One region of the Megasphaera massiliensis genome, then DNA from elsewhere that is predicted to be linked to it. Evidence: riboswitches for the same ligand, from Rfam matches in the RefSeq annotation. Region 1 holds a riboswitch; the other holds the start of a gene.
What was found. Region 1 has a riboswitch for FMN ahead of ribD (bifunctional diaminohydroxyphosphoribosylaminopyrimidine deaminase/5-amino-6-(5-phosphoribosylamino)uracil reductase RibD). Riboswitches for the same ligand answer to the same signal wherever they lie in the genome.
Positions count from the first base shown of each region.

Region 1 (3,402 bases):
CAAATGACGGCGTCGTATTTACCCGATTCAGCCATTTTCTGAGCAATCAGGGGGATTTCAAAGGCTCCCGGAACCCAGGCCGTCGTAATATCGTCATCGTTGACGCCGTGACGATGGAGGGCATCGTAGGCGCCGCCGAGCAGTTTGCTGCAAATAAATTCATTGAAACGAGCGACGACAATACCAAACTTCGCACCAGAACCGATTAATTGACCTTCTTTAATGTGTGCCATAATAACAACACTCCTATTCTAAATTATATATTGAAGTTAAAATCCATTTTCCAGCAGTTTGTCCAACGTCAGGCCTGATGAGGACTGAGGCGAACCGACTGTGAATCGATGGACGTATTTCCCAATGACATCTGTTTCCAAATTGACGATGGCTCCCGGATGTTTATCCATGAGGGTCGTATTGGCCATCGTATGGGGAATGATGGAAACGGAGAACTGACTGTTACCGACGGAAACGACGGTCAAACTGATGCCGTCGATGGTAATCGACCCTTTTTCAACGATGAAGATTTCCATATCTTTCGGAATGGAAATGGTGATGACCCGGGCAATGCCGTCATTGGCAATGCGGGCTACGTGACCGACGCCGTCGATGTGGCCGCTGACGATGTGGCCGCCAAGTCGTCCTCCGACCTGCATGGCTCGTTCCAGGTTAACCTTAGAACCGCTCTTAATCGTGCTGAACGACGAACGACGCATCGTTTCATGCATGACGTCAGCCGAAAAGGTCGAATCCGTCAAATCCGTTACGGTCAGGCAGACGCCGTTGACGGCAATACTGTCGCCGAGCTGTGTTCCTTCTAATACTTTATGAGCCGCAATCGTCAACCGAATAGAGTCGGGACGGCGGTCCATATGGGCAATAGCCCCTAATTCTTCAATGATGCCAGTGAACATAGGCACCCTCCCTATTGGCATTATATGCCGTAAGCAATACGTTATTTTCATGCATCTCTACAGAATCGTAGATAAGCGGCAGGCATTCATCGAGCTCATCGACGCCATAACCGCCGACCGACGGCAGGGCCCCGACACCGCCGATAATCTTATCGCCCATGAAGGCATAGACTTTATCGACGAGGCGGGCATCAAAGAAACTGCCCTGAACAGTACTTCCCCCTTCGACAAGGATACTGGTCAGCCCTTCTTCATGGAGTCGTTTCAAGGCTTCCGGAAGGTTGATGGACTGATTGTCTTGAAGTAGAGGTGCCAAAATGACCCGAACGCCGGCATTTTTTAAAGCCTTCATCTTTTCAACGGGGCAGGCCGACGTCGTCATGACGATGGTAGGCGTCGTCTTATCGGTTACGACCAGGGACTTCAGCGGCGTCCGTCCCTTAGCATCGAGGACGATGCGCACCGGCTGGTGCGGTGCCTCCTGACCTTCTCGTTCGATACGGCAGGTCAACAGCGGGTTATCCGCCAAGACGGTGTTGATGCCGACTAAAATGCCGTCGTAAATGGAGCGCAGATAGTGGCCGTAATTTCGGGCCCATTCGTTAGTAATCCATTTCGAATGGCCCGTCCGTGATGCCGTGCGGCCATCGAGGCTTTGGGCCAGTTTAACGGCAATGAAAGGTTTTTGGACCATCATGTTTTTGATAAATACTTCGTTGAGCTGGGCTGCTTCTTTCGACAACAGGCCCACTTCAACGGCGATACCGGCCTTGCGCAGGATAGCCGCTCCCTTACCGGAGACGCGGGGATTGGGGTCGAGCATGGCCATGACGACCTTGCCAACGCCCTTTTCGGCCAACGTCCGCGCACACGGAGGTGTTCGGCCGTAATGGGCGCAAGGTTCGAGGGTCACATAAACCGTCGCTCCCTTGGCCTTTTCCCCGGCCTCTCTCAACGCCCACACTTCGGCATGAGGGGTGCCGGCCTTATGGTGATAGCCGGTGCCGACGATTTCACCATCTTTGACGATGACGCAGCCGACGGCCGGATTTGGTGTCGTATAACCCAGAGCTGATTTTGCCAGTTCCAGGGCTTTTCTCATATACTCTGCCGGTTCCAATATATTCCTTCCCTTCTTCTTGGATTTGCAGGCGGGAAAACGAAAAAAGGCTATGGATGAAAAATCTCCATAGCCCTTTGAGCACAACAAAAAAAGACACTGTCGTCTGTCTTTTCCCATCCAGACTGTACTGTCGGTACCGAAATTTCATCGGTTCAACCCTTGCGGGTTAGCGGACTGTCACCGCCGGTCAGGAATTGAAAGCCCAGCTTTCTCACCTTGCCTCAAAGACTATTTCTATTCTTCTTTTCATGTACGATTTTAGCACATGAAAAGGAGAAATACAAGTCCTTATCGCAAGGACGCAATGGCGGCTTTTCGATCAGCCGCACCAAATACAGCACTGCCGGCAACGAGGAAGGTGGCGCCGGCATCTTTGACCATCTGAGCCGTCTTATCGTTGATGCCGCCGTCGACTTCGATGACAGCATCGGTATTTCCTGCATTCTGGAGGAGTTCCTTGGCCTGGCGGATTTTGTCAAGGCTATAAGGAATGAACTTTTGACCGCCAAAACCGGGATTGACGCTCATGATAAGGATGAGGTCCAATTGTCCGGCAACACAGGACAAGGTCGATACAGGCGTCGCCGGATTGAGGGCTACGCCGGCCTTCATCCCGGCTTCATGGATTTGCTGCAGAACCCGGTCCAAGTGGACACAGGCTTCTTGATGAACCGTCATATATTGGACGCCGGCATCGGCCAGGCCGTCGACATACGCTTCGGGATTGGTCACCATCAAATGAGCATCGAAGGGAAGTTTCGTAACCGGGCGCAAAGCCTTGATGACGGGCACGCCGAAGGTGAGATTGGGGACAAAATGGCCGTCCATCAAATCGAGATGGATACAGTCGGCCCCCTTCTGTTCGACATCTTTAATTTCTTCAGCTAACCGCGAAAAATCAGCGGACAATATAGAGGGACAAATCGTTATCATGATTATCGTTTCCTTTCTGCAATGGAGGTGATGATTTTACAGTACGTTTCATACCGTTCTTTTTGAATCTGACCGTCGGCAACAGCCTCTTTTACGGCACATTCCGGTTCGGACAGATGGAGGCACGACGAGAACTTACAGCCTGCGCTGTAGGGCTCCATGTCGGGAAATAAGGGCAGGACGTCCCGCGCATCAAGGTGTTCAAAATCAAGGGCGCTGAACCCCGGCGTATCGACGACATAGGTGTCGCTGTCGAGGCGCATGATTTCGGAATGGCGCGTCGTATGGCGGCCCCGTTTAATCTTCTCACTGACGGCTCCGATGGATAAGTCCTTGCGCCCCAAAAGTCGGGACAAAAGACTCGATTTACCGACGCCGGACGGGCCGGCAAAGGCCGTTACTTTCTGCGGCAACCGTTCATAGAGCTCGTCGAGA
Region 1 is NZ_JAXIXE010000009.1:1,243-4,644, forward strand. Features, by position in the region: gene ribH (6,7-dimethyl-8-ribityllumazine synthase) at 1-233, opposite strand, end outside; gene UCI88_RS01385 (riboflavin synthase) at 270-911, opposite strand; gene ribD (bifunctional diaminohydroxyphosphoribosylaminopyrimidine deaminase/5-amino-6-(5-phosphoribosylamino)uracil reductase RibD) at 892-2,031, opposite strand; FMN riboswitch at 2,136-2,267, opposite strand; gene rpe (ribulose-phosphate 3-epimerase) at 2,323-2,967, opposite strand; gene rsgA (ribosome small subunit-dependent GTPase A) at 2,970-3,402, opposite strand, start outside.

Region 2 (3,402 bases), on a different contig from region 1:
ACAGGCGGCCGATACTCTTTGGACTCCACCCAATCACCCTTTCTAAAAAATGATAGTCTAAGAAAAAAATCTTATCCTATAGTATACATGGGTTTGGGAACAAGATAAAGTTTTTTTGTAAAATTCCTTTTAAAATACCGGCAGGTTATATATAATAAAAACACGTATATTGTATCTTTATCCGAGGGGGAACTATTATGACATACGAAAAAATCACACCGGAAATCATAGAAAATTTGAAATCCATCGTCGGCCCGAAAAACGTCGTCACCGACACGGACGCCATGCAGCCCTATTCCCATGACGAAGTAACCGACCCGGCTTATCACCGGATGCCGGAAGCCGTCGTCTTTGCCGAAAAAGCAGAACAAGTCAGTGCCGTCTTAAAACTGGCCAACGCCTTTCGCTTCCCCGTCGTCCCGCGCGGTGCCGGTACCGGCCTTGCCTGCGGCGCCGTCCCGGAATACGGCGGCATCGTCTTGTCCTTAGAAAAGATGAATAAAATCCTTGAAATCAATCCCGAAGGCCTCTATGCCGTCGTCGAACCGGGCGTACGTACATCGGACCTTCAGGATGCCGCCGAACAGCAGGATCTCTTTTATGCCGGCGATCCCTGCAGCGGGGACTCGTGCTTCATCGGCGGCAATATCGCTACCAATGCCGGCGGCAACCGAGCCGTCAAATACGGGACAACCCGCCACCAGGTATACAGCGTCGAAGTCGTAAATCCTAAAGGCCGCATCGTAACCCTCGGTGCCCGCCTGCAAAAACAGTCGACGGGCTACTCCTTAGACCAGCTCATCATCGGCTCAGAAGGCACGTTAGGCATCATTACCAAAGCGACTTTGAAATTGGTCCCCAAGCCGAAATACGCCCTCGATTTACTGGCTATTTTCGACGACCGTAAAAAAGCCATGGGCGTCGTCACAAAACTCATCAAGGCCGGCATTACACCGACCTGTGTCGAATTCATGGACAATATCACCATCAAATCCGTCGAAAAATACCTCAACGAAACGCTTCAAGGCAGCGACAACGGCAACTACATCATCGTCGAAGTCGAAGGGACCAATGAAGACGACCTTGACGACAAAGCCGTCATCCTCGACGAAATCTGCACGGAAAACGGAGCTTCCTCGGTCCTCGTCGCCGACCACAATAAGATTTGGCAGGCCCGCAAGGCCTTTGCCGAAGCCGTCCGCGCCGAAAGCCTCATCGTCTGCAAAGAAGACGTCGTCGTCCCCGTCGATCAGGAATCCCTGCTCCTCGATGAAATCCTGCGCCTTGCCAAAAAGTACAACCTCATTACCCGCATCGCCAGCCACGCCGGCGACGGCAACATCCACCTGAACATCTTAAAAGGCGACGATGAAACCTATGAAGAATGGGATGAGCGGGTCAAGGCCAACCAGCAGGAACTGTACACCTTCATTTATGCCCACGGTGGCCGCCTGTCCGGCGAACACGGCATCGGCTATAAGCGAAAAGCCCTGATGAAAGAATTCACGGATCCCGGTGAACTGGAAATGATGAGGGACATCAAACGGGCCCTCGATCCGAACAACATCTTAAACCCCGGAAAGATCTTTGACATCGACGAAAAAGCCTGAGAACCAGCGCCATGGCTATGACTTGCAAAAATCACGACTACCGTGTATAATACAAAACAGAACTGAATAAAACGTATATCTTCAGGGCAGGGTGAAATTCCCGATCGGCGGTACAGTCCGCGAACGCAGCAGCGTAGGAGCCATAGGGCTCGTGATTTGGTGAAACTCCAAAACCGACAGTATAGTCTGGATGGAAGAAGATGTGGCGTGCTGCTTTGGCAGCCTGCCTTACATTGCATAGAAAAGCCCTGAGCCGTTATCGGCGCAGGGCTTTCGTTATAAGGAGGTCTTTATTTTGACGACAGAAAAACGTAAATTCAACACCATTGAAGAAGCTATCGAAGAACTGCAGGCCGGTCATATCGTCATCGTCACCGACGATCCGGACCGTGAAAATGAAGGGGACTTCATCTGCGCAGCTCAGTACTGCACGACAGAAAACATGAACTTCATGGCCAGCCACGGCAAGGGCCTGATCTGCATGCCTATGAGCATCGAATATGCCCATAAATTAGGCCTGCCGCCCATGGTCAGCGAAAATACAGATAACCACGAAACGGCCTTCACCGTTTCCATCGACCACGTCGATACGACGACAGGTATCTCGGCTGTCGAACGGGCCCTCACAGCCCGCAAATGCGCCGAAGAATCAGCTCGTCCCGAAGATTTCCGCCGTCCCGGCCACAACTTCCCCCTCATCGCAAAAAGAGGCGGCGTTTTGACCCGCAACGGCCATACGGAAGCAACGGTCGACCTCCTGCGCTTGGCAGGCCTCAAACAAGTCGGCCTGTGCTGCGAAATCATGGCCGACGACGGCACGATGATGCGCACGCCGTCCCTGTGGGAAATTGCCGATAAGTACCACTTAAAATTCATCACCATCCACGATTTGCAGAACTACTGCCGCCGCCACGACAAACACGTCATCCGCGAAGCCGTCGCTAAGATGCCGACCAAGTACGGCGAGTTCAAAATCTACGGCTACATCAACGACCTCACGGGCGAACACCACGTCGCCCTCATCAAGGGTGACATCGGCGACGGCAAGAACCTCTTGTGCCGCGTCCACTCCGAATGCCTCACCGGTGACGTCTTCGGCTCGTGCCGCTGCGACTGCGGTGAACAGCTGGCAGCCGCCCTCAGCCAGATCAACGCCGAAGGCCGGGGCATCTTGCTCTACATGCGCCAAGAAGGCCGCGGTATCGGCCTCATCAATAAGCTCAAAGCCTATGTCCTCCAGGAACAGGGATACGATACGGTCGAAGCCAACGAAAAACTCGGCTTTGCCCCCGACCTTCGCGAATACTGGATTGGCGCTCAAATGCTGCAGGATATGGGTGCTAAGGAAATCCGCCTCCTGACCAACAATCCGGAAAAGATCTACGGCCTCGAAGGCTTCGGCGTAGAAATCGTCGAACGCGTCCCCATCGAAATGGAACCGCAAAAATTCGATGAATTCTATTTAGAAACCAAGAAGAATAAGATGGGCCACATCCTTCCCCATCTCCACTGATCCTTAGATATACAAAACGGCAGGGATTGCCGATATTCCGCAATCCCTGCCGTTTTTTCTTCCCTTATAACAAGGAAAATTGATCTTTATGATAATCGATGAGTCCGTCTTTTTTCATCTTACTGAGTTCCGCCGATAAGGCGCTGCGGTCGACAGATAGAAAATCGGCCATCTGCTGGCGGTTAAAGGGCAGTGAAAAGGTCGACGCACCCTTATCCCGCGCCAAGTTCGACAAGTAGAGCATGATTTTCTGCCGCGTCGAGCGCTGGGTCAAATAGC
Region 2 is NZ_JAXIXE010000014.1:223,955-227,356, forward strand. Features, by position in the region: gene UCI88_RS03150 (FtsB family cell division protein) at 1-2, opposite strand, end outside; gene UCI88_RS03155 (FAD-binding oxidoreductase) at 198-1,610, shown strand; FMN riboswitch at 1,684-1,816, shown strand; gene UCI88_RS03160 (bifunctional 3,4-dihydroxy-2-butanone-4-phosphate synthase/GTP cyclohydrolase II) at 1,906-3,123, shown strand; gene UCI88_RS03165 (Crp/Fnr family transcriptional regulator) at 3,188-3,402, opposite strand, start outside.
Region 2: linked by a shared signal. The riboswitch ahead of UCI88_RS03160 (bifunctional 3,4-dihydroxy-2-butanone-4-phosphate synthase/GTP cyclohydrolase II) and the one ahead of ribD (bifunctional diaminohydroxyphosphoribosylaminopyrimidine deaminase/5-amino-6-(5-phosphoribosylamino)uracil reductase RibD) in region 1 are both predicted to bind FMN.